DNA from 2 places in the Paenibacillus glufosinatiresistens genome. Region 1 is predicted to be linked to the other one. Evidence: riboswitches for the same ligand, from Rfam matches in the RefSeq annotation. Region 1 holds a riboswitch; the other holds the start of a gene.
What was found. Region 1 has a riboswitch for cobalamin ahead of RBI05_RS15160 (S-layer homology domain-containing protein). Riboswitches for the same ligand answer to the same signal wherever they lie in the genome.
Positions count from the first base shown of each region.

Region 1 (15,291 bases):
GCCCGCAGCCGTCTGGCGACGCCTGTGGAGCAGTGGGTCCGCCGCTGGCGTCGGCCGCTGCTGATTCTGGTTCCGGCGATCCTGGTGCTGGCCGGAGGGATCGCGGCGCTGGCCGGCCTTCTGGGCAAGGACGACCCGAAGACAGCGCCCGCCGGAGAAGCGGGAACCCCGGCTGCGGCGTATATCCTTCCCGCCGATCCGGGGGAAGACGGAGGAACGGCGCGTCAGGTGCTCCTGACCTTCCGCACCGCCGCTGACTGCGGCTCGTTCACGGCGGGCGGGGAAATATCAGTGCAGCCAGGCGGCAAGGGCGAGTGGAAGGGGCCCTTCCCGCTGATCTCGGCGGTGCACTCCTGCGGGAACGCAGGCGCGTCCGCCCGTGCCGATTCTTCCGCCGGGCCGGAGACGGTGCTGAACGAAGGGCAGGAGGCTGGCGCGGAGAGCGCCGCACCGCCGCCTGACGGCGCCAGCCCGGCGCCTGCCGCCGGCACGGATACGGCGGAGAACGCCGGCGGATCGCCGTCGCCCGCTGCGGCAGTCTCGCCGATGCCGGCCGCTTCCCCGGCGCTGCCGGGAGCGGACGCATCTGCGGGCGCAGCCGAAGGAACAGCCGCCCCGGCGTCCGGCCCGGCCGCTGTGCAGGCGGTTCCTTTTGTATCCGGCTTGTCGTCCTCCTATCAAGTGCTGCTGACGTTCAATGCGGCGATAGACCTGAAGCCCGGGGATAAATTCAGTATGGACCTTGCTTCTGAACCGGCGGAAGCTACAGCCTCGCCCCAAGATCCCGGCACCGTGGGAACGATGGTCTACCGCAGCATGACCGGAGAGCTGGAAGAGCTGCCCGCATCGGCGGAGCTGTCCGCCAGCACCGGGCCGGCCGCAGCGCCGGCGGCTTCTCCGGCGGGTTCCCTGAGCCCGGCCGGAACGGCTTCGGCGCCGTCCGCTTCCCCCGCGGGGGAGTAAGCGGGAAGAAGATTTCTATCCGGCAGGGAAATGCCGGGTGTGGACAGCGGGACCTTTTACCGATATGATAAGGAATGTTCAAATTGAATACGGGATTCATTCAAAGGTGCGATCTGTCCGCCAAGACGGCCAGTCGCTTAATAGGGAAGCCGGTGAAAGACCGGCGCGGTCCCGCCACTGTAAATGCTTAGCCCCCCTCCAAGCAAGTAGGCCACTGTTCGCCCAGCGAACGGGAAGGCGGAGGGCCGGCGTCTGAGGCATGAGCCAGGAGACCTGCCTTTTGATGTATATTCGCCGCTCTTCGGGGTGTGAGCGCGGCGAAGAAGTGCGGAGCCCGGGCAGTCATGCGGACAGCATGCGCGCCAGATTCCGACGATGGAAATGAAGCAGACGGACCCGTCAACGCCGCCCCTTAAGGGGCGGCGTTATTTGTTTCGCGGGGAGAGGAGCCGTCTGCGGAAGAGGCAAGCGCGAACGCGCCAGCATCCGGACTAATAACCGGCCGAAGCAATCGGCCAAGGGGAGGAAGAACAGATGAAACAACGCATGATCCAATCGTGGAGCGCCTGTATGGCGGTTCTGATGCTGACGGTCCTGCTGCTGGGAGGCTGGGGGACTGCCGGGACGGCGTCCGCCGCGAGCGGCAGCGAGGCTGCGCAGGCGGCCAAAAGCGCGGCAGCCTATTTACTGAAGGGAGGAATCTCCTCCGACTGGCAGGCCATCGGCCTGATCCGGAGCGGACAAGCCCTGCCGGAACGTTATAAAACGGATCTCGTTCAGGAGATCAAGGCCTCCAAGGGAACGTATTCCAAGGTGACCGAATATTCGCGGCGGGTGCTGGCTGCAGCGGCAGCCGGACTGGATGCCACCAATATCGGCGGCTATAACCTGGTCCAAGGCATTTATAATCATGCGAAAATGACTTCCCAGGGACTCAACGGCCCGATCTACGGGCTGCTTGCGCTTGATGCGGGCGGGTATGCCGTACCGGCATCGGCGCCGTGGAATGCGGACAAGCTGATTGCCGAGATTGTGTCCAAGCAGCTTCCGGACGGCGGATTCGCTCTGATGGGAGATAAGAGCGATCCGGACCTTACGGCCATGGCGCTGACTGCGCTGTCTGCCCACCGCGATCAGACGGCGGCCGCTGCGGCGGTGGACAAGGCAGCCGATTGGCTGTCCGTCCAGCAGCAGGCCGGCGGCGGCTACGGCGACAGCAGCGAGAGTGTGGCGCAGGCCATCATCGCCCTGACCTCGGCGGGCATTGATCCGACCGAAGCCCGGTTCACCAAATCGGGCGTCAGCCTCGTGGACCGGCTGCTGAGCTACCGGAATGGAGACGGCGGCTTCGGCCATACGCTGAAGGCCAAGTCGGATGAATTGGCGACCGAGCAGGCTCTGCTTGCCCTGGATGCCTATACGATGCTGAAGGAAGGCAAGGGAGCGTTGTATCGGTTCCCGGTATCCCCGGCCGCTTCGGCGGCGGACACAGCCGGGAAGCCGCGCGTCCAAATCGTCATTGAAGGACCGGAGAAGCCGGTTCTGGAATCGGAGCTTGCAGCCGCGAACGTCCTGGATGCCCTGAAGGTGCTGAATCAAGCGCCCGGAATTGGGCTGGAGATCTCCCACGCTTCGTTTGGGGACTACGTCTCGGGTGTGAAGGGGGTCCAGAACGGACTGTACGGCGGCTATGACGGCTGGAGCTACGCGGTTCAGCGGGCCGGAGAATGGATCTTCCCGTCGGTCGGAATGGATAAGTTCGAACTGAAGACAGGCGACCGCGCGGTGGTCTATTACGGCGGCGGAGATACGCAGGTGGTCGATGCGGTATATGCCGAGCCGGCGCTGCCGGAGCACGGCAAGCCGTTCCGGGTGCATGTGACCAAGGCGGCGATGGATTGGGAGAGCGGGAAGGCGAAGACCGCTCCGGCCGCCGGCGTTACGGTCAAGGTCGGAAGTGCTGCGGCGGTAACGGACGCAGACGGCAATGCCGCTTTTGCCGCTATCCCGTCGGGCGGACAATATGCGCTTGAAGTGAACGGTTACCGGAAGGGCCAGGCGCCGGATGTAGTTCGATATACGGGAACTCTGGCCGTGCTGCCGCTCTATGCGGACAGCGCGCAGATAGCCGACTGGGCCGCAGCTTCGGTGAACAAGGTGTACGCAAGCAAGCTGATGGACGGCATTTCGGACGGCGGGAAGGTACGCTTCGCGCCGAAGGCTTCCCTGACGCGGGCCCAGTTCGCCGCGCTGCTGGTGCGGCTGTCGGGCGTGTCCGCTGAAGGCGCGGCCCAACCGGGCTTCACGGATGTGAAGCCGGGAGCCTGGTATTACAGCTATGTCGCCAAAGCCAAGGAGCTGGGCTTCGTGGGCGGCGTTACGGCCACGAGCTTCCAGCCGAACGCTCCGATCAGCCGCCAGGATATGGCGGTTATGCTCGCCCGCTCTTACGGTCTCAAGGCTTCGGCGTCTGCGCCAAGCTTCAGCGACCAGAAGCAGATCGCCGCTTACGCGCGCGATGCCGTTCGGGCCGCCGCCGAGAAGGGCTATCTCTCGGGCGCGTACGGCAAGTTCTTGCCGGATGCGCCGGTGACGCGGGAAATGGCGGCTGTCGTGGCCGACCGTCTTCAGCAGGATGCCGATTAACCGGATAACGGAAGCGGGGCATGAACCCGGTTCAGACTGAACAGGAGGAGGAGGAGGACGCTATGCGGCTTGAGAAGACATACCCTGGACATCGCCGGGGCGCGGCGCGCCTGCGTCCCCGCCGGGCGCTTGCGGCCCTGCCGCTTGCGCTTGCACTGCTGGCCGGCTGCTCGTCGCCGGCGGACGAGCCGTCCGCAGCTGGACAATCGGCTGCGGCCTCTGCCCTGCCGGCTTCGCCGGCAGGGACGTCCGCCGCGTCGCCATCGTCCGCCGCCTCGCCTGCGGCGGCGCCCGCCGCGTCAGCCGCGGTTGGCGCGGCCGGAAAGGCGCCGGCAGGCAGCGGCGCCGGGAAGGCGGCCGCAGGCGCTGCACCGGCGGCCCGCCCGTCCGGCGCGCCAGCGGCCGCGCCGGCTGCTTCCGGCGTCTCGGCGAAGCCGGACGCCGCCAAGCCGCGGGCGTCGGCGAAGCCCGCGCAGAAGCCCGTCGCCGGACCGAAGGCGGCGGAGAAGACGGCTGCGCCGGCCGGCGGGGCGGATAGTCCGCGTGCGGCGGCCAGCCCGAGACCGGCTGCCGCGTCGCCGGCAGCCCGCAGCGTTACGCTGTCGGTCACGGGCGGTAGCGGCCGGGGCGTGATTCTGCCGCCGACCGAAGTGGAGATCAAGGAGGGCGACAGCGTTCTTGAAGTTCTGAAGAAGCTGACTCGCAAGAAGAAGATTCAGATGGAGTTCCGGGGAAGCGGGGCGCTCGGGTACGTCGAAGGCATCGACAATCTGTATGAGCTGGACGAGGGTCCCGAGAGCGGCTGGCTGTTCAGCGTCAACGGAGAATTCCCGGATAAGAGCGCCGGGGCGTACACACTGAAGCCGGGAGATAGCGTGGAGTGGCGGTATACCCTGGACGGAGGCAAGGACGTTGGCAAGACCCGCTAGAGCGGCAACTGGAACCGGCGCGCCGAAGCGGACGGCTCCAACCTGACAGAGACCGGCGGATTCGCAGCGGATGCGAATTCGCCGGTCTTTTGTTTATTTCAAAGGAACCTTCCCGGGATTTTGTCAGTTGATTCAATTAATTGGAATGAAATTAGTGATTGAAAAAACTAAAATATTTCATGAAACGACCGATAATGAGAGGGGATTTGTAATTTACGCAGCAGGAGAGTGAGTAGCAGTTTGAAGAACCTGAAGATTACCTACAAGCTTGCCATCATGGTGATGATCATCTTGTATGCGCTGATCAGCGTCGGTGTATACGGGACTACCTCCGGCCAGCAGTTGGCCAGCCGTGCTACAAGTATGTACAATCAGAATTTGCTTCCGGGACGATGGGTCGACCGCATTCAGCTTAATACTCAAGTGATGGAGTCGGATTTACTGTCGCTCATGCTCAATTCCGACTCTTCCAAGGAGAATGAGCTGCTGAGCGACATTGAGAGCCGAAGCAAGGATAATGAGACCGTAGTAGGCAGGCTCGCCGGAATCCGGTCGGACTCGCTGGATGTCGAGGGAAGCATGAAGCAGTTCCAGACGATTGTCGGCCGCTATCAGGCCAAGCGGGATGAAATTATCAGTCTGGTCAAGAGCGACCGGAACGAGGACGCCTACAAAACGTACATCAGCGAGTTCACCACGCTTAAGGAACAGATGCACAGCTTCCTCGACGGGATCTCTCTGAAGCTTGAACAGATTGCCGTTGCCAATTATAAAGATGCGAACGAGAAGGCGGACCAGGTGCGCAGCATCAGCATTGCCCTCATTGTTGTTTTTACGCTGCTGAGTGTGCTGGCGGTGTGGTATACCTCGCGTCTGATTACGAAGCCGCTGTCGATTCTGAAGAAATCCATTCAGGAAGCCCAATCCGGCGATCTTACGGCTTCGGTTCCGTATCGCTCCCGGGATGAGATCGGACAGATCAGCAGCTCTTTCAATGCAATGCTGGAGAGCCTGCGCAGCATGATGCGGAGAGTTACCGAAACGGCGATGACGCTGTCGTCCTCCTCGGAGCAGATGACAGCCAGCGCCGAGCAGACCTCGCTGGCCTCCCGGCTGATCGCGGAAGCGGCATCCGAGATGGCCGAGGGCTTCGTCACGCAGAAGAGCGGCATTGCCGAGACGAATGCTTCAGTGCGGACGATGGCCGAAGACCTGCAATCTGTCGAGCAGGGCAGCGTGAAGATGTACGAGCTGATGAATCTGGCGGCGCAATCGGCCGACCAGGGCAGCGGCAAGGTGGGACAGGTCAGCTCGCAGATGAGCGAGATCAATGCCAACGTGTCTTCGACCCGGGAGGTCATCAGCACGCTGGCCCGGCTGTCGGACGAGATCGGGGTCATCAGTACGACGATCAACGACATTGCCGGACAGACGAATCTGCTCTCGCTGAATGCCTCCATCGAGGCGGCACGGGCCGGAGAGGCCGGGCGCGGCTTCGCCGTGGTGGCCGGAGAGATCCGCAAGCTTGCCGACGAGACGGCCCAGAGTTCGCTGCATATCGCCGATATCATCGGCAAGATTCAGACCCAGACCGGGCAAGCCGTAGAAGCGATGGCGGTCGGCGCCGAGCTGGCGCTGGAAGGGGTTGAAGGCAGCCGCGAGATTTCGGGCGCTTTTCAGGAGATTGTCGCGGCGATCGGAGATGCCATCCAGCAGACGGAAGCCATCGCCCGCTCGGTAGGACAGATCAGCGGCGAGAGCGGCGATCTGGTGGATGTGATGGAAGTCTTGGCCGATGTCTCCTCCAAGGGCGCAGCCAGCGTCGAAGACGTCAGCGCCTCCAGCGAGGAGCAGACTTCCGCCATGGAGGAAATGACGGTCTCCGCCAAGTATCTGGCAACCTTAGCGGAGGAGCTGCAGCAGCAGTTGGAACGCTTCAAGCTGTAAGCGGGCGGACTGCCCGGCAATTCAAAAGAGGACGTCTCAAACGTCCGAATTTTAATACTTTGCAGGAAGTCCTTCTTTAAAAAGTAAGCAAAAGCTCCAGCCCATGGATATCCTTGGACTGGAGCTTTCTTGTTTGGTCTAACGCATGTTTCTTTGGGTTTTGAACATTTCGCCGACGCCTGCCGAGAGACGAACGATTGCGGACAAGCGGCAGCGGCCGCCTTTAGAACACAAGTTGAACTCCTAGACAAAAGAAAGGGGCCGTCTTTTGGGACGACCCCTTTTGCGTGCAGGAATGAACTTAGCTGTACCAGCCCCAGATGAAGATGAACAGCGTACCGAAGATGGTGCCAAGACCGACGAACAGCGCATAGGCGATGTTGACGTACAGTTCCTTCTTGGAGTTCGCATCTTCGCCGATATGCATGAACAGGAAGAGCTGCAGAGCGGCCTGGATGATGGCCGTTACGCTCAGCACGATCACATTGCCGGTGTGTGACAAATCGCCGTAGATGACAACCAGCGCAGCCGCCGAAAGGACGAGGGAGGCGATATATCCCAGCACATGACGAATCGGAAATAACTGTTTCAGCATGCTACATCAGTCCTTTCAGGTAGACGAAGCTGAATATGAAGATCCAGACCACGTCCAGGAAGTGCCAGTACAGCGAGAAGATGAACGACTTGTTGGCTGTCGCCGGGTTGATGCCTTCCCGCAGAAGCTGGATAAAGATTGCCGAACCCCAGAGGAAACCGAAGGTTACGTGCGCTCCGTGCGTTCCAAGCAGAACGAACAGGCTGGAGAGGAAGCCGCTGGTCTGCAGCGTTGCCCCTTCATCCACGTAAGTGAAGAACTCGGTAATTTCGATTCCAAGGAAGCCGAGGCCCATCAGCAGCGTGAGGCCGAGAAACACCATCATCGCTTTCTTGTAGTTGTGGCGCATGGCATGGACCGCCAGGCCAATGGTGAAAGAACTGGTCAGGAGCAGGAAGGTCTCCCAGAGCACCGGACCGATCTCGAACAGCTCCTCCCCGCTTGGCCCGGAGGCAAAGCGGTTCACGAGCACGAAGAAGACGGTGAACAGGGTGGCGAACAGAACGATTTCCGCTCCAAGGAACACCCAGAAGCCAAAGATTTTGTTGCTGTTCTCATGTGTTGAATATTCCAGCGGTTTGGAGGTGTCTACCTTCATATCTGCTTACCCCCCAGTTTCTTTTCGGTGGCGGCAATTTCATCCGCCGAGATATAGAAGCCGTGATCCCGGTCAAACGACATGGCTGCCATGACAATCAGGATGCCGACGCCTGCCACAATGGCCGATTTCCACATGCTGAATACCATGAAGAAGCCAAAGAAGAAGAAGATAACGCCGAGAATGAACGGCTTGCCGGTATTGCTCGGCATGTGAATTTTGGCCAACGGTTTCTTGAAAATCGGCTTGTTGCCGTATTTCGATTCCCAGAACGGGTCGAGCGTCTCGACTTCCGGTTCAATGGCAAAATTGTAAGCCGGGATCGGACTGTGCGTTGCCCATTCCAGCGTTCTCGCGTTCCACGGATCTCCCGTCTTGTCGCGCGGCTGGTAGCGGGTGCTCCAGTAAATGTTGTACACCAGAATCACAAAGCCGATAGCCAGACCCACTGCGCCTGCGAAGGACAGCATGTTGAGCGGCCCGAAGCCGGTCTCTTCCGAGTACGTGTACATCCGGCGCGTCATTCCCTTCAGACCGAGAATGAACAGCGGGAAGAACGTAACGTTGAAGGAGATAATGATCCACCAGAACGCATGCTTGCCGAGACGTTCGTTAAGCCGGAAGCCGAACACTTTCGGGAACCAGTAGTGGAAGCCCGCGATGACGGCGAAGACGGCGCCCGGAATCAGCACGTAGTGGAAGTGAGCGACCAGGAACATCGTGTTGTGGTACTGGTAGTCCGCACTAGCCATCGCCAGCATAACGCCGGTAACGCCCCCGATTGTAAAGATCGGAATAAAGGCCAGCGAGTAGAGCATCGGTGTCGTAAATTCAATTCGCCCTTTGCGCAGAGTGAACAGCCAGTTGAAGATCTTGACGCCGGTCGGAACGGCGATGGCCATCGTCGAGATGGAGAAGAAGCTGTTGACCATAACGCCCTGGCCCATCGTATAGAAGTGATGCGCCCATACGAGGAAGGACAGCAGGGAGATAACGACCATACTGGCGACCATGGATTTGTAGCCGTACAGATTCTTTCTCGCGAAGGTCGCGATAATTTCACTGTAGATACCGAAGGCCGGGAGAATAACGATATAGACTTCCGGATGGCCCCAGACCCAGAACAGGTTCGCCCAGAGCATATCCATGCCGCCGTTGGCCATGGTGAAGAACTGGGAGCCGAACAGGCGGTCGAACATCATCAGCGCCAGAGCGACGGTCAGAACCGGGAAGGCGAAGACGATAATGACGTTGGTGATCAGCACGGACCAGGTGAACATCGGCATCTTCATCAGCTTCATGCCCGGTGCGCGCATCTTCAGAATCGTGACGATGAAGTTGACCCCGGTCATCAGGGTACCGATACCGGAGATCTGCAGCGCCAAGGAATAATAGTTGTTGCCTACCGTCGGGCTGAATTCCAGACTCGCCAGCGGGAAGTAAGCCGACCAGCCGGCGTCAGGCGAACCGCCGACGACGAAGGAGATATTGAGAAGCATCGCCCCGAAGAAGAACAGCCAGAAGCTGACGGCGTTCAGCCGGGGGAAGGCGACGTCGCGCGCGCCGATCTGCAGCGGTACCACGACGTTCATAAGGCCGATAATAAACGGCATCGCCATGAAGAGAATCATGATGAGGCCGTGGGTCGTGAAGACCTCGTTGTAATGCTGGGCGTCCAGGAACTTCATTTCCGGGGCAGCGGTCTGCAGACGCATCATCATGGCATCGACGCCGCCGCGGAACAGCATGAGCAGCGCGGCGAGGATGTACATAACGCCGATCCGCTTGTGGTCCACGGTCGTCAGCCATTCGCGCCAGAGATAGCCCCATTTTTTGAAATAGGTCAGGCCGACGAGGATGCCGATCGATACGAGCACGATGCTGACCATAGCGCCGTAGATCAGAGGTTCGCCGTGAACCTTGAATTTATCCAAATCCATTGGGATGACTCCTTTCAGGGAATGTTCAGCAGCAATTTGTTTAATGATTGTGTGCGGATTCATCCGCCGGAGAACTTGGAAGCGGCGAGTTCACAACCGGAGCGGGCTTGTCATCAAACTCCGTTTCTTCCTCCGGAGCGGGAGAAGGATGGATATCCTTGTTCTCCTGATGATCCATGTTGCCGTTGTCCATATCGTCGTCCTTATCCATATCCATGTGCTCGCTGTGTTCGCCCGGAGGCGGGCTGAATTCGAGATGGTTGGTGGAGAAGGTCTCGCGTCCGACATGGGCGGTCTCCAGCAGCGATTTGAACTTCTCTTCGGTCAGAGGAGAAGCGGTATCCTTGACATCCTTGACCCATTCGTCGTAATCCTTGCTGCTCATCGAAGTCGCGGTGAATTCCATTTGGGCGAAGCCCTTGCCGCTGAAGTTGGAGTTGCGTCCCAAGAAGTCTCCCTGGGTCTCCGCCACCAGATTCAGATAAGTGGTCATGTCGCTCATGGCATACTTCTGGCCGGCAAGCTGCGGAATCCAGAAGCTGCTGATCGGTCCGAACGAGTACAGACGGAATTCAATCGGACGGTTGACCGGGAAATTGACGTAGTTGACGGTCTCGATGCCTTCCTCCGGGTAGCTGAAATGCCATTTCCAGTTGGACGAGGAGGCGTAAATGACGAGCGGTTTCTGGTCTTTATAGTCGCTCGCTACGTTCTCTACGGCACTCGTTGTTCTGACGGTTACGACGGACAGGAACGCCACGATAATAATCGGAATGGCGATCCAGGTCGCTTCCAGCCATTTGTTCCCCGGTTCGTGAGGCGGAATGTAGCCCTCATTGGTCTTCTTGGCGCGGTATTTGACCAGCACGAAGATGTAGAGGATGTAGACGACGGCAAGAACGCCGAGCATCACGAGAATCGAGAGGATAATCGTGTCGGAGAGCGTCTTGGCCGCTGGCCCCTTCGGATTCAGCACGGTGAGCGAGCTGCAACCCGGAAGCAGCAGGAAAAGGCTGAAAAACAATGCGTATAACGGCCCTCTTTTGTTCATGTCGAACTCCTTTCCTTCATTACTGTGCTTATTAAACAAGTTAACCGAAAATCAATGACCTGTATCTATATTAAAAATTTGGATGGGATAATGCAAAAGACATATTATAGAAAATAGCATATTAAATGCTATAAAATTGTACAATGTATGAACTTTATGTGAACTTAATGTTACTAATAGAGGAACGATATGATAAAGATCACTGTAACAGCGCTGTTTTGTGGATTTTTTGAGCAGTTCATAATTCGTTCACGAATTAAAAAAATTACCCAGTTTGTCACAATTAAAATTCCCTGAAGTACCCGATTTCATGCGTCAAAGACGGCTTTCAGCCCGATTCGCCCGAAAGACTCTCTCTTTTGAAGCAGCTGCGCATGTATGGACCCTTATACAGCCGGGTAACAGTTTTTTAACTGCCGGTTACAAACTATCCAATACTGGAAGCGGGCATCTATGTTATGGTGATAGAAACCACATCAGGAGAAGGAGATTCGAGAGAGGATGAGAATGGGAAGAGGATGTCTCGCGCTGCTGGTATTTGTGGCGGCATGGGGCTGTTGGAACATGGGGGAAGCCTCGGCTGCGGGGAAGGCGGCGTGGCGGCTGGGGATTAACGACAAGCTGAGCGGAATCCCGGCGGAGCAGAAGAATGGAAGTTTCTTTGTGCCTGTAAAAGAGTTGGCAGAGCAGCTGGAGCTGACTCTGACGGGGAGTGCGTCTGATCTGACGCTGGCCGGCCGCGGCGGCGAGCTGAGGCTGCTGCCGGGCAGCGGCTTTGCCGTCAACATGACGGCCACAAGCGCGGGCACGCTGCCGATGTATACGGCGAACGGCCGCCTCATGCTGCCGGTCAAGGTGGCAACGCAGTTCGGATATTCGGTCTCCTACCGGCCCGAACTGGGGCTCCTGCGGGTGAGGGACAGAGAAGCCAAGCTGAGCGACGCCGAGTTCGCGGCCAAATATGACACGAAGAAGCTGGCAAGCGCTGCCCCGGCGGCATCTCCCGCTCCGTCTGCCGGAGGCGCGAAGCCTGGCGCTGCGTCTTCCGCCGCAAACGGAGGAACCAAGCCGGCTTCCTCCGGCAAGGTCGTCTATCTGACCTTTGACGACGGGCCCTCGGCGACAACGGACAGGCTGCTTGATTTGTTGGACGAACATGGGGCGAAGGCGACCTTCTTCATGCTGGGGCCGCATATCGCTGCCCATACCGGCGAGGTCAAGCGGATGGTGAAGGCAGGCAACGCTGTCGGTCTGCACGGCATGTCCCATGTCAAAAGCAAGTTCTACGCCTCGCCGGCCTCGGCACTGAACGAAATGAACCGCGACAACGCGGCGCTTCAGTCGGCGGCGGGAATCACGACTCCGCTGATCCGCACGCCTTACGGCAGCAAGCCGTATTTGACCAAGGCCTACCGCGATGCGCTGCTGGAGCAGGGCTTTCTGCTGTGGGATTGGAACGTCGACTCCCTGGATTGGAAGTACAAGACCGACAGCGACCGGATCTACAACCGGATTATGACCCAGATCGCTGGCCTCGGCGCCAAGACGCCGCCCGTTATTCTGATGCACGATCAGGCGGCGACGCTGAAGGTGCTGCCGCGGGTACTGAACACCCTGGACCGGAAGGGATATACATACGGAATTATCACCCGGGATATGGCGCCGCTGAATTTCTGGAAGGATGTCCGGTAGACGTTACGGGTACAGATAGCGGACCAGCATGTCCGCCAGCTCTTCCTTGAGGGAATGGACATCAACAGATTCGGGGGCAAAAGCCATCCGGTCTACGACTACGTCAAAGGTCTCGTAAATAAGGGCGGCGGCGGCTTCGAGATTGCGGACGAGCAGCTTCTCCGGCATTTGCTGCAGGTATTTCAGCGTAATCGCCTGTCCTGCGCTGCGTTGCCGTTCAATCATCTGCTGCAGCTCTTCGTCGCTCAGAGCGAGAACAGCCAGTTCTTTGTGGAACCGGATGAAGACGTCGTGCGATTGGACGAGATTGTCGATCAGCAGGAGCATTTGCGTTCTGCGGTTCAGGGCCGAGCGGTTCAGCTCAAGCAGCGTCGCCTCCATCTTGCCGACCAGCTCTTCGCTGTATATCTGGAGCACTTCCAGGAATACGGCTTTTTTATCCGCAAAATAGGAATAGAAGCTGCCGGTGCTTACGCCGGCGTGGGCGGCGATGTGTTTGCTGTTCGTCTGAAGGTAGCCCTTCTCTGCGAACAACTCCATCGCTGCCCGGATAATGGCTTCTCTTGTACGAACTCCCCGGTCCTGCTGGGGGGTTCTTGGTTTGTCTGCGGCAGTGCTCTGCGCTCTGCGCGGCATGCCATCCATGGAATCAGTCAAGGTCTGACGCCTCCTCATCATACTATATTGTAAAAAAAGAAAACGCATCGTGTCAACGAATATGAACTCCAGTTCAGATTTGTCGTTGACAAAACTGAACTGGAGTTCATATAATCCAAAAGTGAACTAAAGTTCAATTTTGGAGGGAGATTATTTATGAACCTGAAATCTGCTTTATCGTTTACAGCAATCGTTCTCGGCTTCTTCATGGCTCTTCTCGACGGTACGATCGTCAACATTGCGCTGCCGGAAATGACCCGCTATTTCGACGGCGGAGTGGACCGCATCTCATGGGTGGTCAACGCTTATAATCTGGCGTTCGCAGTCTTTATCCTGAGCGCGTCGCGTCTGGCGGACCAGTTCGGACGGAAGAAGGTCTTCCTGCTTGGAACGGCGGTCTTCGGCCTGGCCTCTCTGCTGTCGGGACTTGCGCCGAATCTGGAATTCCTGATTGGAGCCCGTTTTGTTCAAGGATTGGCCGGAGCCATTATCGTCCCGGTGTCCATTCCGCTTGTCACTCAGGCATTTCCCAAGGAGAAGCATGGTCTTATCATCGGATTATGGGGCGCTCTGTCGGGTCTGGCTGCCGCCAGCGGACCGGCGCTGGGCGGGGTGATTACGGACAAGCTGAACTGGGAATGGATTTTCTATGTCAATGTGCCGCTTGCCGCGCTCAGCCTTGTCCTGACCTGGATCTTCATCGGCGAATCCAAGGACCCGACCGCGGGCACTGCCCTCGACTGGCCGGGGATGCTTGCGATCTCCGGAGCTATGTTCAGTATGACGTACGGGCTGATCCGGGTAAGCGACGAGGGCTGGCATTCCCGGTCCGTACTGCTCCTGCTGTTGGGCGCCGCCCTGCTGCTCGCGGTATTCGCCGTCTCGCAGCTTCGGGGGAAGGCGCCGATGCTCTCCATGTCCCTGTTCCGGAGCGGGCCGTTCAGCGCCTCTTCTCTGGCGCTTCTGATTGTCGGAGCAGGGCTGACGAACGTCGCGATTCTCACTTCCTTCTTTCTTACCCGGGTTATGGGAGTATCCGAACTGCGGGCCGGACTGATTCTGTCGGTCATGGCGCTTGGAACCATCGTCACCTCCGCCTTATCCTCTCCGGTTGCGGTTCGATGGGGCTCGCATCTTCCGGCAACCGCAGGCATTGCTCTGCTGATGCTGATGACCTGGTCGCTGTCCGGTCTCGGTGCGGATGCCTCAACCGGAGACGTGGCGCTGCGACTGTTCGCGGCCGGTCTTGGCATCGGAATGACGATGGCGCCGGTGATGACGTCGGCGGTCAACCATGTCCCGGAAGCCAAGATCGGAATGGCGTCAGGCATAGTGAACATGGCCAAAGCGATAGGCAGCGTGCTCGGTGTGGCGATTATCGTGACGATGCTTCAGCAGAATCTGACCGACAGGCTCTCGGATGTTCAGGCGAAGAACGGGAAGGCTGCGGGTACCGGCATGGCAGCGGGCGCGGCCAAGACGGCAACGTACGACGCCTACAGCGATACGTTCGCGGCAGCCGCCTGGCTGCTGCTTCCCGGGATTCCCGCTGCGCTGCTGTGCGATCGCAGTCCGCGCCGCAAGCAGGCGTCAGCGACAGGAAGAGCGGCTGCCGAAGGTTCCCCGCCGGCCGAATAGAGGATTCGGCAATTCCCGCGCTTAACGGCGCGGTTTTTTTGTCTGCTGCCGGCAACCTGGATACTATTGACAAAACCGTCTGGCTGACCACGCTGGCCGCCGGGCTCGCACAGAATACAGGCGGCGGCCTGTACCTCTACGGATGGGCCGAGGTATGGAAATGGGGAGCAGCCCTTACGATCCTCACGGTCTTTCTGTTCAGCTTCACGGTGTTCGCAGGCATGTGCGTGGGCCAGACCCTGCTTCAGGGCCTGGTGGTCTATGCCCTGCTCATTCTGCCCGATGCGCTCGCGGAACTGCTCGGTTCGCTGCTGTCCAATTATCTCTACGGCTTCGGATACGATTGGTGGTGGCGGGAACGGAGTCTCTGGTCTCCCGTCCTTCATATGGTTAATAATTCCTCTTCACCGTTCGGTTGGAGAGAGCTGACGGTATACCTGGCGCTTGCCGTCTGTTGTATCATCCTGGCGGGAGCGCTGTACCGGAAGCGTCCGGTGGAGCGGGCCGGGCAAGCCATTGTCTTCGCCGCTCTCCGGCCGCCCTTCAGGGCCAGCGTGATGCTGTGCTCTATGATGCTGGCGGGCTCCTATATGGGAGATCAGCGCCAGGGAGGAGCGGGATGGACGATCGCCGGA
Region 1 covers NZ_JAVFHT010000016.1:2,013-17,303, reverse strand. The annotation lists gene RBI05_RS15165 (GAP1-N2 domain-containing protein) at 1-963, shown strand, start outside; cobalamin riboswitch at 1,051-1,258, shown strand; gene RBI05_RS15160 (S-layer homology domain-containing protein) at 1,498-3,609, shown strand; gene RBI05_RS15155 (DUF4430 domain-containing protein) at 3,672-4,538, shown strand; gene RBI05_RS15150 (methyl-accepting chemotaxis protein) at 4,779-6,485, shown strand; gene qoxD (cytochrome aa3 quinol oxidase subunit IV) at 6,787-7,080, opposite strand; gene RBI05_RS15140 (cytochrome c oxidase subunit 3) at 7,082-7,678, opposite strand; gene qoxB (cytochrome aa3 quinol oxidase subunit I) at 7,675-9,618, opposite strand; gene qoxA (cytochrome aa3 quinol oxidase subunit II) at 9,659-10,669, opposite strand; gene RBI05_RS15125 (polysaccharide deacetylase) at 11,171-12,361, shown strand; gene RBI05_RS15120 (TetR/AcrR family transcriptional regulator) at 12,365-13,018, opposite strand; gene RBI05_RS15115 (MFS transporter) at 13,175-14,656, shown strand; gene RBI05_RS15110 (hypothetical protein) at 14,695-15,291, shown strand, end outside.

Region 2 (15,291 bases), on a different contig from region 1:
CCGATGAAGCCGATTGACAGGCTGCCGTGCTTCAGCAGATCGCCCACGGGGTCCTCCGGTCCAAGAACTTCGCCGCCTTCCCAGACGCCCTCGCGCATCATGAAGTCGGAGGCCTTTGCCTTCTGGGCGCACTGAATGCGGTAGCGGTGGACGAGCCCTTCGAGCGCAATCTCCATATAGTGGTCCAGATCGTCGTAGAAGCCCTGCTCGTCGGCCTCTTCCCGCTGGCCCGTCACCATGCCGTGCCGGATGCCGAGCCGCACCAGATTCAGCGTATTGAAGCTGAGGTTGCCCTTGCCGGAGCAGCGGTTGCGGCCGAAGCGGTCGCCGAGCACCCGGGTGCGGCAGCCCATCGTCGCGAATTCAGTATCGGGATCGGCAGGATCGTAATAAGCCAGGTTCAGCGGCGCGTCGAGATTGGCGAAGTTCGGATAGAGACGGCGCGCGGAGCATTCTGCGGCCTTCAGGAACAGCTCGTAGTTCGGATCGCCGGGCTGCTGGTTGATGCCTTGTTTGCATTTGAAAATCTGAATCGGGAACACCGGCGTCTCCCCGCTTCCCAGTCCGTTCATCGTCGCCGTCAGCAGGGAAGCGATCACAAGCTGCCCTTCCGGCGAGGTGCAGGTGCCGTAGTTGATGCTGGTGAACGGAATCTGGCCTCCGGCCCGGGACGACATGGTGTTCAGGTTATGGATGAGGCTCTCCGCGCCTTGGAGCGTCTCGCTCTCGGTCTCTTTCATCGCGTAGCGGAACGCCTGCGGATAGGCCGCGGCCAGGTCGGTTCGGCTCATCGCGATTTCGCCGTCCACTTCAGTGGCCTGCCCTTCTCCGAAGTACTCCAGGCCCTTGCGGAAGAATTTTGCGAAGGATTTGGCGACATAGGGAGCGAGGTCGTGGTCCAGCTTGCTGCCGGATACGCCGCCGTACTGGGCGTTCTGCTGGGACTGGAAAATAATCGCCGTCAGCGCCATCGCCGTCATGATCGAATTCGGCGGGCGGACGCTGCCGTTGCCCGTATTGAAGCCCTCGCGGAGCAGCCGTTCAAAAGGGATGAAGATGCAGTTGGTCGTGCCGATCACATACTGGTCCAGGTCATGGACATAGACGATGTTCTCCTGAACCGCATGGGTCAGGCGCGGAGGAAGCGTGAAGTGGCGGGCATACCATTTGGAATACTCGCTTCCGAGCTTGCTCATTTTGCCGGAGAAGCTCTCCCCGTTCAAATTCGCGTTCTCCCTCAGCAGATCGAGATCCCGGCTGTCGATAATATCGTCGCCGATGCCGATCGCTTCCTCCAGCAGCGCCTCTTGGCGGGTGTCCTGGCGTTGTTCCAGCAGTGTCATAGCCTAGCGTCCCCTTTCGTCCTGTATAAATAGAAAAAGCATTTTACGCTTCCAGCGAAAAATGCCCGTATGTACAGCCTGATCCGGCCGCAGATCGTTACGGACACCTTCCTGTTCCTCGCAGGCTGTGTAATTAGGGTGTCGAATCGATGCAGGCAGGTCTCCTGGCTTCCGGAACCGATAAGGCGCCTTCCCGTGAAATGACGGGCATTTCGCAGTGGCATGAGCCGAATCCGCTTGCAGCTTCCCGGGTAGGTCAGACTGCTTCCGGTTACAGTGGCGGGACCGCGCCGGAATTGCACCGGGCTTCCCTTTTAAGCCGAGTTCTCCTTGGAGGAGAAACGGCACCTGAATCTATGAATCTACTATATTTGGTTGTTGTTTAATAAAGATAACCCAATATGTTGTGTATGTAAACCGAATTTTGAATCCCGCGCCGGGCGCGGGCGGAGGGGGATTTTCCACAATTGCTCCACAGTTCATCCACAATCCGAGGGAAGGAAATCCACATTTCATCCACAGGTCCGGCCACAAAAAAGGCAAAATTTCGTGCCTGAATAGGGAACGAACCGGCGGTTTGCAGCAAGGGACAGGAAGGGGTACAATAGCAGCACACACAGTTGGGAGGGAATCCATGATGGCCATCGCCGAAATTACAGTCATTCCGATTGGCACAGGGAGTACAAGTCTCAGCGGGTACGTAGCGGACATGCAGCGGGCTCTGGAAGAAGTGAAGGGCATCACCTACGAACTGACCTCCATGGGCACCATTCTGGAAGGAAGCCTTCCGGCTATTCTGGAGGCCGTCCGTCTTCTGCACGAAACGCCGTTCCGCAGCGGCGCGCTCCGCGTCTCGACCTCGCTCAAGATCGACGACCGCCGGGATCGGGATTCCAGCAGCCGGCAGAAGCTGGAGTCGGTGGAACGGAAGCTCCGGGAGCAATGAGAAGATGCCAGCGCGGTACAGCTCTTGGCGAAGCCCTCACCCGGAGGCTTATTCGGGCACCGGGTTCCTTTGGGGAGACTGGCTTCAAAAAAAGGTTGCTTTTTTCTTCGATTCCGGTATAATAGTTTCTGTTGCGAAATTGAAGTTAACATGCTGGTGTAGCTCAGGGGTAGAGCAACGCACTCGTAATGCGTAGGCCGGGGGTTCAATTCCCTTCACCAGCATCTTGAAAGACCTGAACAGAGACGCGGTTCACCGTTGAATACGGAGAACCGCGTTTTTTTATATTCTCCATTTCGCTGTAAATTGTAGGTTTGTCTCTATACAAACGATGTATAACGTCGTATACTAAATTTAACTGAACTGATGATATCTGCCCATTCGGGAAGCTTCCGCCGTATAAGTCTAGGGGAAGCTTCCCTTTTTTGCTGGCCTTGCCAGAAAGGAGAAGCCATGTCGAATACCGAACGGATTCTCGACGGTTATAAGAATATAGAAAGCCGCATTCACGCCTTTATAATTGAACATTCCCGGGTAGAGTATTTGGAGGGCTCAAACGAAATCGTGCATGGGGGGGCGTTCTCGTGGACCCGCCTGTTGGGCGGCGATTCAGACCTTCAAGAAGTGCTGTGCCTGGATTATACCGAGCTGGGCCGAAAGGCGATAAATGTGCTGGAATCGGCGACCAGCCGGCATCTGGATGATTTCTGCCGCAGTTACGAGTCGGTTCTCAGCTATTTGCGCCAGGATTCGCTGGTATGGGTGCCAAGTCTGGAGCAACTGTTCCAGTCCATCAAGATCGAGCTGGATATTCAGCAGTTCTTTGTCGCTTCGCCCCATTATGTATAAATTTAACGCTAATGCCAGCAAAATTTAAGGAAATTTTCAGCTTGGCGTCAGGATTTTTTCAGGTTTCGGGGGTATGATAGGACTACCAAACACCCCCCAGTGTTGTGGTTATTCTTTTGAAGCCCGGCCGACTCCCACGGCCGGGCTTTTTGTGCGGCCGGAGGACGGGGACGCGCGCCCCGGTGCGGAGGCGCGTCTAGCGCACGGCCGGCGCCTCCAGGCCCATATAACGGCGCATCTGCGATACGGCCTGATCGGCGAGCTTCGCGTCGGTTACCGACATTTCCCCGTGGAAGCCCCGGCATTGATAGCGGACCCGAATGCCGTCCGCCAGACGCTCATTCTCGTAGACTCTCATCCCGGCGGCCCGCATGGCCAGACGGACCTTTCGCAGATCGCGCGCGGCCGCGGCTGCTGCGGCTTCCGCCATCTCGACATAGGGAGCCGGAGTCCGAAGAAGGCGCGCCAGCAGCCGTCCGTCCCGTTCCAGGGCCGTGATGACGAGCGGAAGCAGAATATAGGCCTGCAAAAGCCTCCGGTCGCTGTTCTCCTCATGTGGCATCCTTCTACCTCCCGATTACTATTACTAGGAACATATATTCGTATTTTATTCCCAACCCCGGCATGATTCAAGAGGTGCAGGAAAGGAAATCAGAAAAAGAAGCAAAATCGAGAGTATTATGTGATTTATTTCACAATAAATGCCCGGCGCTGCGTATATATTGAATTTATAAGGTTAAAATTAAATTTAAAATTTGGAATGGAAAAGAGGAATCGCCATGCACGCACAGACACGGATGCTGCGGGGGCTTGTCTTTGGGGTATTGATTAGTGTGCCGCTCTGGATGTCGTTGATCGGCTGGATGCAGCTGCTGTAAACTCCGAAGGCGGGTGATAGGCGTTGGTCTGGATTGGAATTGCGGGAATTGCGGCTGTGTGTGCGGCGCTTACGGTGTACGCCGGGCTGCTGGTCTACAACGTGGCTGTCCGGCGCGCGCCCAAGACGGTTTATATCGCCAAAAGCGGCGGAAAAGGCGGTCCGCCCCCTGTAGCGGGCGCCTCGTGGGGGGAAGGCCAGCGCTGGATCGCCGGCCGGAACTTCACGAACTGGGAGCTGACGGCCCCGGACGGGCTGAAGCTCCGCGGCTACTGGCTGCCGTCGGACCGCGCAGAGGGGCGGACAGCGATTATTGCCCACGGCTATTCGGGCAAGGCCAAGGATATGGGCGCCTATGCCCGCATTTACCATGAGGTGCTTGGCTTCCATGTGCTGCTGCCCGATGCCAGAGGGCACGGGGAGAGCGGCGGCGATTACATCGGGTTCGGCTGGCAGGAGCGTCTTGATTATGCCGGCTGGATCCGGAGAGTGCTGGAGGAGACGGGACCGGAGTCGGAAGTGGTGCTGCACGGCGTATCCATGGGCGCAGCTACCGTGCTGATGGCAGCCGGCGAGGAACTCCCTCCGCAGGTCAAAGCGGTCGTAGCCGACTGCGCTTATACGTCGGCGGCTGCGGAGCTGGCTTATCAGATGCGCCGGCTCTACCGGCTGCCGTCCTTCTTCCCGGTCCTGGACGGCGCGGGGCTGGTTACCCGCATCCGAGCCGGGTACAGCCTGCGCGAAGCTTCGGCGCTGCGCCAGGTAGCGAAGGCGAAGACGCCGATTCTGTTCATACACGGCGAAGCGGATACGTTCGTTCCCGTCGGGATGATGGAGGAACTGTATGCCGCCTGCCGAAGCGAGAAGGAACGCTGGTCCGTGCCCGGAGCCGGCCACGGTAAATCCTACGATCAAGACCCGGAGGCATACGTGCGGCGGGTCTGCGATTTTGTGCTTCGCCATTTGCGCGGAAGAGCGCAGAAGCCCTGAAAATTGGACGACGCCCGGCTATCCGCTTCTATGCGGACGGCCGGGCGTCTTGGTGTATGCGTACATAGACTATGCTATACGCTGTATTTAATTTCCTTGTCTATTTTCAGCAGCCGTTAAGCGAGAAGCATTCTTTTCCAAAACGACAAAAGCCCTACCTCTCTCTTGCCCTTGCGGCTCCAATGACCGCGCCAGTATGAATCGGAATGCGATGGTAAAATGATTCTCGTATAAAAATAAGGTTTTCAGCAAGAAAACGTAAGGTTTTGTACCGGGGATTCCGATAAAGAAGAGATACGTCCTATTCTTGAAGAAGAATTACGAGGAAACTAAATATCTTACTATTGTACCAGATATTGCGAGAATACGCAAGCAACAAAAACCGCTGGAGGATGAACACCATTATGAAAGTGTATCGGGCCTTTTTGCGGCAATCGGTCTACAATTATTTGCTTGGCTCCGTTATGGCCGTGATCGCGACGGGGAGTCTGCTCATGCTGTCTACTCTGGAAGTATCCACAAGGGAATATATGAGGCTGCTGCTGGTGTTGGCCGTCTCCTTCTGCATTATGGCAGGGGCCGAGCTGTTCGCGTTCTACCGGCATATCCGGCCTGTTTACCGCAGCTTCGCAGGCGCAAGCGAACTGGAGGATCTGCGGGCCGCCTATGATCGGACGCACCGTCTGCCGGGCCTGTCGGTCCGGCGGATTATGGGGCCGCATCTGCTTGGACTAAGCCTGCCGGCCGTCGGCATGGCGCATTGGATGATTCATGTGAAGCTTCTGGATATGCCTTATTATTATCCGTTTCTCGCGCTGGCCGGAGCGGTGCTGATTGCCTGCATGCATGCGCTGATCGAGTTTTTTCAGACCGGAGCCACCATTGTGCCGCTGCTGCGGCATCTGCGCAATGAAGCGCTCCGTCTATATGGAGAGGATTTCTCGCTGGAAGAGCATAATCTGATCTCTATCCGCCCGAAGTTTCTGATCAGCTGCACGCTGATCGGTACGTTTCCGCTGTTTCTGTTCAGTCTGATGACGCATGTGCGCATCCGCGACCTTGGCGGCGGCGCTCTCTTGAGCTACTGGGGATGGGCGGCCGTCGTGCTGATCATGGGCACGGTGTTCTCGCTGATCGCGGCCTGGCTGCTGACCCGCAGCGTGCAGCAGCCGATCGGGCAGCTCTACGAATCCATGAAGAAGGTCAAGGAAGGGCGGCTGGAACAGACCCAGGACTATTATTCGGATGAATTCTCCCGTCTGGTCGCAGGCTTCAATGTGATGGTCCGCGGGCTTCAGATCCGGGAGGAGCAGAATCAGCAGCTGCTGGACAGTCTGTTCACTTCGCTTGCCGTGGCGCTGGACGCCCGCGACCCGTACACGGCGGGGCATTCCATCCGGGTCGCCGAGTATTCGGTCATCATCGGGCAGCTCGCCGGACTGAAAGGGGAAGAGCTCGACAATCTGCGAAAATCGGCGCTGCTGCACGATATTGGCAAGATCGGCGTCCGGGATGCGGTGCTCTTCAAGGAAGGCTGGCTGACGGAAGAAGAGTTCGATCAGATCAAGAGCCATCCGGTGCTGGGCGAGAATATTCTCCGGCAGATTGAGCCGCAGGAGAAGATGCTCCCTTATCTCGGCGGCGTCCGCTCGCATCACGAACGGTATGACGGCAAGGGGTACCCCGACGGGCTTGCAGGCGGAGACATTCCGCTGTTTGGCCGGATCATTGCGGTGGCCGACGCCTACGATGCGATGACCTCCGACCGTCCCTACCGGAAGGGAATGGAGCACGGCAAGGCGCTGAAGATTCTGAGTGAAGGCCGGGGAACCCAGTGGGACCCGGTATTTGCGGGTCTGCTGCTGGGCTACTTCGAGCAGAACCGGAGCCGCGGAATTCCGGAGGCGGAGAGCGGCTATGCAGGCGATTATCCGATAAGCGGATAATCGCTTTTTTTTAACAAAATTCAAAGAAATAGGAGAGTCTGTAGAAGCATCCTGTTTATCCCTGGAGAATTCGTGATCGATTTCGTGAACTTTCTCACAATCTCCCGAAAACGCTTCGGGTTTCATTGATGGAACGGGATGGGACCGTTATAATTAATTAGTCTGGTTTTTATATAATTAAAAAATAAGGGAGAATTTTATGAAACGCGCTGATGTGTGGCTGATTGGCCTCGTTGTGGTGGTGGCGCTTGCGCTGATCCTTCCCCGCTGGCTGTCGGACCATAACGATAAAGGCGGGGAGAACCGGGTGGCCCGGGTAACCGTTGACGGCAAGCTGTTCAAGACGGTCCAGCTTACCAAGGAAGAGCAGATCGTCGAAATCCGCACAGAACGCGGTTACAATATTCTGAAGGTGCATGATTACGGCGTGGAGATGTACGACGCCGATTGCCCGGACAAGGTCTGCCTGGAGTTCGGCTTTATCCGCCATCCGAAGCAGACGATTGTATGCCTGCCGCACCGGGTGCTCGTCGAGATTGCCAGCGCGGGCGGAGAGGACGGGGTAGACGCTTATGTCCAGTAGAGATTCGGCTCTGGCGCTCAAACGGACGGTGATTATCGCGATCTTTGCGGCGGTCGCCGTCGTGCTGGGCATTGTAGAGGCGCAGATTCCGCTGAGCAGCGTGGGTCTGATGCCGGGGGCCAAGCTGGGGCTGGCCAACATTATGGTGCTGACGTGCATTTATTTCCTGCGGGCGCGCGATGCGCTCACGCTGGTTATTCTCAAGACGCTTCTGACGGCATTTCTGCTGGGCACATTCTCCAGCCTGCTGTTCAGCCTGTTCGGCTCGCTGCTGAGCTTCGCGGTGATGCTTCTGCTGATGCGGATGGGCAAGAACCGGCTGAGTCTCGTCGGCGTCAGCGTTGCGGGCGGCGTCGCGCACAACGTCGGCCAGCTCGTCGCCGCTTCGATTGTCATGAACGCATCCAGCATCATGTATTATCTGCCGGTGCTGCTGATCTTCGGACTGGTGACCGGCGTTGTCGTCGGCATCGCGGTTCGTTATTTGACGGAATCGCTGTCCGAGATTTCATTGTTCGAGGATTTTCTGCACTAGGTATCGAGGGGAGGCGGCCTAAGAGATGGACCACATGAACGCCAAAAGTACAGCGGGCTCGGCCGGAGCCGCGGCCGTGTCCTTGAGAGAGGTCTCCTTCGGCTACACGCCGGAGCAGCCGCTTCTGAGCGGAATCAGCCTTGAGATACCGGCCGGGCAGTGGGTGGCCCTCGTCGGACCGAACGGCTGCGGCAAATCAACGCTGGTGAAGCTGCTGAACGGGCTGCTGCCCGCAGCTTCCGGCCAGATTGAAATCTGCGGCACTCCGCTTGAAGACAAGCACGTCGCCGAGGTTCGCCGCCGCATCGGCATGGTTTTCCAGAATCCCGACAACCAGTTCGTCGGCGAGACGGTTGAAGAGGACATTCTCTTCGGTCTGGAGGGGCTGTGTCTGTCCCGGCCGGAGATGGAAGCGCGTCTTATGCGCGTTACGGCTGAATTTGAACTTGCGCCGCTGCTCGGCAAGCACCCGGGGGAGCTGTCCGGGGGGCAGAAGCAGCGCGTTGCGATTGCGTCGATACTTGCCATGGAGCCAGGCATCGTCATTATGGACGAGGCCTCTTCGATGTTGGATGAAGCGGGGCGGAATGCCCTGCTGGCCGTGCTGCGGAAGCTGCACGGGGAAGGCTATACGGTGCTGATGATTACGCATGACGCCGAGGAGATCCGGGCCGCCGAGCGCGTCATCGCGCTGGGCGGCGGCGGCGTGGCGGCGGACCGGAAGCCGGAGGAGCTGTTCGCGGATGAGGGCCTGCTGGCAGCCTGCCATCTGCGCGCGCCTTACGGCTGGCGGCTCGCCGCCGAACTGAAGCGGCTGGGCATTGATGCCGGATCGGCAGCCGGCGGAGAGGAGCTGGCAGAGAAGCTATGGCCATCGAACTGAAAGAGGTCAGCTACACGTATGCCGACCGCACGCTCTGGAAGCAGACGGCGCTGCACGATATTGATCTGAAGATTCCGGCCGGATCGCTCGTCGGCATCGCCGGGACGACGGGTTCGGGCAAATCGACACTGCTCCAGCTGTTCAACGGCATTCTGAGGCCGTCCAGCGGCTCGGTAACCGTGCTGGACGTTACGCTTCAGGCAGGCGCCAAGCCGCCCCGGCTGCTGCCGCTCCGGCGGCGGGTCGGCTTGGTCTTCCAGTTCCCGGAGCACCAGATGTTCGCCGAGACGGTGGAGAAGGATCTGCTGTTCGGGCCGCTGAATTTCGGCATGGACCGGGAGGAAGCGGGGGTCCGCATCCGGCAGGCGATGAACGATATGGGGCTGCCGGAGGAGCTCCTGGCGCGCAGTCCGTTCCGCCTGAGCGGCGGCCAGATGCGCAAGGCGGCGATCGCCTCGGTGCTTGCCGCCGACCCGGAGATTGTCATTCTGGACGAGCCGACGGCTACGCTCGATCCCGTCAGCCGGGATGAGCTGGTGGTGCTGCTCGTCCGGCTGTGCCGGGAGCAGGGCAAGACGGTCGTGGTTGTGACGCACCGGATGGACGAGCTGCTGCCGTATGCGGATCAGTGGGTCCTGCTCGGCGAAGGCCGGGTGCGGTATCAAGGGGATGCCGCAGGTCTTGCCGCCGAACCCGGGATTCTGACCGGCTGCGGACTGGCTGTGCCGCAGTCGCTGCTGTACTGGCGGGCTGTGGCCGGAAAGCTCGGCCTGCACGGGGAAACGCCGCGGCTGACGCCCGAGAGTCTGGCGGCGCTGATTGCGGAGAAGCTGGGCCGGAATGCGGCGGAAGCGGCCGGCTCCGGGCCGGACGCTCCGGCAGGAACGGAGGCCGGCGATGAATGAACGGCTGCTCCTGGGAAGGAGCATTGAGACCGGGTCCTGGGTTCACCGTCTGGACCCCCGCTCGAAACTGCTCGGAATGCTGCTGTATGTAGCGGTTATCCTGCTCTGCCGATCGTGGACGGATATGGCGCTGCTGGCCGTCTTCTCGGTTTTGGTCATGGCGTCCACCCGGATATCACTGAACTATTATCTCAAGGCGGCCAAACCGCTGAAGTATTTGATGCTCTTCATCTTCGTCGTTCAGACCCTTACGGTCAAGACCGGAGAGGTCTGGCTGAGCCTCGGGGCGCTGGAGCTGCACGAGGGCGGTCTCCGGCTGGGGGCCTTCTCGGTCATCCGCACGTTCTTCCTGATTACCTTCACGGCGCTGCTGACGTTCACCACGCGGCCGAGCCGGCTGAATCAAGGGCTGGACGGGCTGCTGAAGCCGCTCGGGAAGCTCGGGGTACCAACGGAACGGCTGACGCTGATGATGAGCCTTGCGCTGCGCTTCATTCCCACCATTCTGGATGAAGCGCAGGTGATTCTGAAGGCGCAGGCTTCGCGGGGAGCGGATTTGTCGGAGCTGAAGCTTGCCGACAAGGCCCGGATGCTGATGACGCTGCTTGTTCCGGTTATCACCGGGGCGTTCCGCCGGGCACAGGATCTGATCTATTCCATGGAAGCGCGCGGGTTCGTGCTGGATGCGCCCCGCACGTATTATCACCGTCTGCGTTGGGGAGCCGCCGATACGCTGTTCATTGTCCTGTTTCTTGCCGCGGGTACCGCCGCGGCGCTGCTGTGAGCGGGACGGAAGCAGGAAGGAACGGATTTGAGCCGATGACATGCAGGTCCCGCCGGACGGCCGCGGTAAATTGGCGAGCTGCGGGGATTTGGCATTTCGCGGGAAGTAGGAGGAATACGAAGTGGCGCGTTATTTTAATGGTAAAGAAGTGGAGCTGCTGGCCCCGGCCGGCACCTTCGAGATCTTCAAGGAGGTCATCGAAGCCAATTGCGACGCCGTCTATCTCGGCGGGCCGGTTCTCAACATGCGCATGATGCGCAAAGGGTATAATCTGTCGCATGCCGAGATGGAAGAGGCGGTAGAGACCGCGCACGGTCTGGGCAAGAAGCTCTATGTGACCGTCAATAATCTGTTCAGCGAAGCCGACGTGGAAGAAGCCCGGACGTATCTGCGGTTCCTCGACCGCATCGGGCCGGATGCCTTGATCGTTCAGGATATGGCCGTGCTGTCGCTGATCCGCGAAATGGGACTCGGTCTTCCGGTGCACGCCTCCGTCATGATGAATGTGCATAATCTGGAGATGATCCGCGCCCTGGGCGAGCTCGGCGTGACGCGGACGGTGCTGTCCCGCGAGATGGATCTCGCCGCGGCGAAGCTGCTGCACGGGCTGACGGGGATGGAGCTGGAATATTTCGTCCACGGCGATATGTGCTCCGTCCATGGCGCGAACTGCTACTTCAGTTCCCATGTGTTCGGCATGAGCAGCAACCGGGGCAAATGCATGAAGCCCTGCCGCTGGGACTACCGGGTGAAGAAGGACGGCCGCGTCTACCCCGCGGAGTATCCGCTGGCGGTCAAGGATATGTATATGTACGAGCACCTGCCGGAGCTGATCGACTCGGGGATTACCTCTTTCAAAATCGAGGGCCGGATGCGCGACAAGGATTTCATGGTCATGCTGGTCAATGCTTATGGCGACGCCATCGACCGCTACATCGACGATCCGGCGGGCTTCGACCGCGCGCTGGAGGCCAAGCTGCTGTACGACAACCGCAAGCGGGATTTCTCGACCGGCTACGCTTTCGGCAAGCCGGGCCTTGCCAACATCAACCGCCGCTACGAAGGAACCGGCAAATTCTACAGTACCGGCAAGATGTTCAGCACACCGACCGCCGAGCGGGAGTTGAGCGGGAAACGGGTGGACGAGCTGCGGCAGGCCCTGGTCGAAGCGGCCGCTTCCCGGATGGCAAGACGCGGCGCTGATGCGGGCGCGGGCGCGGTTGGGGTCCGTGTGAACAACATGGAGCAGGCGCGGACCGCTCTCCGGCACGGAGCGGATTATTTGTACTTGTCCGGGGATGTGTATGAACCGGACCGTCCGTTCACGAAGCGGGATATTCTGGAGCTTGGCGCCGCCAAGGGCGGAACGAAGCTGGTGCTCGGTCTGCCCCGGATGATGACCGAGCTGCATTTTGACCAATATGACCAGCTGCTGATCCGCGGCGATCGTCTGCCGATCGACGGCATTCTGGTTACGAACCTGGGCGCGCTGCGGCGGTACCGTCAGGCCGGTTATCCGCTCATCGGCGATACGAGTCTCAATATCTATAATCATGTGGCGGCCGCCCAGTATGCGGAATGGGGCCTGGAACGGATTGCGGTGTCGCAGGAGATGACGCTGGAGCATTATGCTTCGTTCGTGTCCGGAACCGACGTTCCGATGGAGATGGTCGTGCACGGAACGCCGGCGCTGATGTATATGGAGCATGATCTCTATGCGAACGCCGACGGAGCGGAGCCGATCGCCGAAGAAGACAACCGGTTCGTGCCGAACCGCGTGCTGGTGCTGAAGACCGACCAGGGCGAGAATCCGGTCTACCGGGACCAGCACGGACGCTGCCATCTGCTGATGGCCAAGGAGCTGAATTATCTGCCGCTGGTTCCGGAGATCCGGGCGCTTGGCGTCTCGGTATTCCGGATTGAGGGAGCGACGTACCGGCCCGAAGAACTGGGCATCATTCTGGATGCGTACCGGCAGGCGCTGAGCGGCGGCGGACAGCATGCCGCCGAAGCGGCGGGGATGCTTGAACCGCTGTATGCGGGCTATACGCTCGGCTCGCTGCAATTCAATTAAGACCGGATTGTGCCGGTGTTCACATAAGGAGGAACCGCGATATGGAGGATTACACGATCGGCCGCGAAGCGGTCGCAGCGAAACGGCGTCGGTATTTCTATCCGTGCACACAGCATTTCTACCGAAACGCACCCCAGATTGTCCAGGGGGAGATGCAGTATTTGTACGATGAGAACGGCAAGAAATACACCGATTTCTTCGCCGGCGTCTCGGTGGTGGCCTGCGGGCACTGCAACCCGGCCATTACCTCGGCGACCATTGCCCAGCTCCAGCGGCTTCAGCATACAACGACGATCTATCTGACCCAGCCGAATGTGGACCTGGCGGAACGGCTGGCCGAGATTCTGCCGGGGAATCTGCGGCGGAGCTTCTTCGTCAACAGCGGTTCGGAGGCGAACGAAGGCGCGATGCTGCTCGCCCGGCGGCATACCGGGCGCAAGGGCTTCATTGCCCTGGAGAGCGGGCTTCACGGCCGCACGAATCTGACGATGAGCGTAACGGGGCTGCCGATGTGGCGGACGGACCCTTATCTGGACCCGGATGTCCACTTCATCCGGCGTCCGTACGATTCGGAGCTGAGCACCGGGGAGGCAGCCGCACGCTCGCTGGCGGATCTGGAGCGGGTGCTGGCGGAGCACGGGGATTCCATTGCCGCGATGATCGCGGAGCCGATTCAGGGCAACGGCGGCATGATTATGCCGCATGAATCCTATTTCCGCGAAGCCGCCGAGCTGTTGAGACGCCGCGGCGCGCTGCTGATCTTCGACGAAATCCAGACCGGCTTCGGCCGGACCGGGCGCATGTTCGCCATGGAGCATTTCGGGGTGGTTCCCGATATCGTCAGCATGGCCAAGGCGCTGGGCAACGGCGTTCCGGTGGCTGCGTTCGCGGCCTCGGACGAGGTCGCCGCATCGCTGAACTCGCCGTCGGCCTCCACCTTCGGCGGCAATCCGGTCTCGGCGATTACCGCGCTGGCCGTGCTCGACTATATGGCCGACCAGCGGCTTCCCGAACGCGCGGAACGGCTGGGGGCGAAGCTGAAGGAAGGACTGGCCGGGCTGAAGGAGCGCTATCCCGGATTGATCCGCGACGTCCGGGGCGCCGGTCTTATGCTTGGGGCCGAGCTGGGCGGAGCGGAGGCCGGCGAAGCGGCAGAGCTGACGGACGAAGTGCTGGAGCGGATGAAAGACCGCGGCTTCATCATCGGGAAGAATGGAACCGGCCGCAATGTGCTGGCCTTCCAGCCGCCGCTGATTCTGGCCGAGGCGGATATTCAGGACATGCTGAAGACGCTGGACAGTGTGCTGGCCGAGCTGGCATGACGCACCGCCATGTCCACCTCCGGCGGGAGGATGTGCCAACACACGGAAAGAAGGGACTCATTTGGCCGTAATTCATCTGTTCAAAACCACCACGACAAAGCTGAGAATGTTCGGCGAACTGGTCATGTTCTCGCATACCCTGTTCTCGCTGCCCTTTGCGATCATCTCGATGGTCTGGGCGGCGGGCGGCTGGCCGTCCGGCCGTGTCATGCTGTGGGGGCTGATTGCCCTGATCGGGGCCCGCAACGGCGCCAACGCCTTCAACCGGCTGGCCGACCGCGAATTCGACGAGTGGAATCCGCGGACGGCCCATCGCCATCTCCCCCAGCGGCTGCTGCGGAAGAAAGAGGTCGCCCTGTTCATTGCAATCAATTATTTGATTCTGATTATTGCGGCCGGGATGCTGAATCCGCTCTGTCTGGTGCTCTCGCCGGTCGCTGTTCTGCTGGTGACGGTGTATTCCTACACCAAACGCTTCACCTATCTGAGCCACTTGTACCTGGGATTTGTGATTGCTTCCGCGCCGATCGGCGCCTGGTTCGCCGTAACGGGACGGTTCGCCTTCACGCCGTTCGTCATTGGAACGATCGTCATGCTCTGGATCGCCGGATTCGATATTATCTACGGCACCCAGGATATTGATTTTGACCGCAAGCACGGGCTCTTCTCCATCCCGAGCTACTTCGGACTGAAGAACGCGCTCCGCATTGCCCAGGGCCTGCATCTGATTATGGTGCTGCTGCTGCTGTTCCTGTACGCCTACCGGGATCTCGGCTGGCTCTACTTGACGGGAATCGGGATCGCAACGCTGCTGCTGATGACGGAACACCGGATCATCCGTCCGCATAACCGCCGGCTTATGAAGCTGGCCTCCTATAATCTCAATCAAGTCATCAGCATGGTCATTCTGGGGTTCGCCCTGGCGGATTTCTTTATCGCATAAAAGGAGGAGCCCGGTGCTCCTGCCCATAGAGAAACGACGAACCGGAAGCGGAAGCTTCCGGTTTTTTGCGCTCTGCGAACAAGGGAGAACACAGCCTTAACCAAAAATTAAAATTTAATAAAAAAAATTGCGGCAAATTAATTCAGGATATAAATAATTCAAATTTTCTGCCCGATGATAATACATGGGATTAGAGTGAGGGGAGGCGGCGCAGAAGGGCCGGGCCCGGAGGGGGCCTGTAGTTAAACACATCGTTGAATGAACTGGGGGAACGTTTACATTGCGGAATAAGAAGTACGCTACACGGTTGA
Region 2 covers NZ_JAVFHT010000004.1:126,568-141,858, forward strand. The annotation lists gene RBI05_RS07125 (anaerobic ribonucleoside triphosphate reductase) at 1-1,343, opposite strand, end outside; cobalamin riboswitch at 1,481-1,710, opposite strand; gene RBI05_RS07130 (MTH1187 family thiamine-binding protein) at 1,981-2,289, shown strand; tRNA gene RBI05_RS07135 (tRNA-Thr) at 2,442-2,513, shown strand; gene RBI05_RS07140 (hypothetical protein) at 2,743-3,138, shown strand; gene RBI05_RS07145 (hypothetical protein) at 3,335-3,700, opposite strand; gene RBI05_RS07150 (alpha/beta hydrolase) at 4,040-5,005, shown strand; gene RBI05_RS07155 (HD domain-containing phosphohydrolase) at 5,410-6,951, shown strand; gene RBI05_RS07160 (NusG domain II-containing protein) at 7,151-7,534, shown strand; gene RBI05_RS07165 (Gx transporter family protein) at 7,524-8,069, shown strand; gene RBI05_RS07170 (energy-coupling factor ABC transporter ATP-binding protein) at 8,095-8,952, shown strand; gene RBI05_RS07175 (ATP-binding cassette domain-containing protein) at 8,937-9,857, shown strand; gene RBI05_RS07180 (energy-coupling factor transporter transmembrane component T family protein) at 9,850-10,641, shown strand; gene RBI05_RS07185 (peptidase U32 family protein) at 10,763-12,715, shown strand; gene RBI05_RS07190 (aspartate aminotransferase family protein) at 12,757-14,037, shown strand; gene RBI05_RS07195 (UbiA-like polyprenyltransferase) at 14,144-14,980, shown strand; gene RBI05_RS07200 (hypothetical protein) at 15,261-15,291, shown strand, end outside.
Region 2: linked by a shared signal. The riboswitch ahead of RBI05_RS07125 (anaerobic ribonucleoside triphosphate reductase) and the one ahead of RBI05_RS15160 (S-layer homology domain-containing protein) in region 1 are both predicted to bind cobalamin.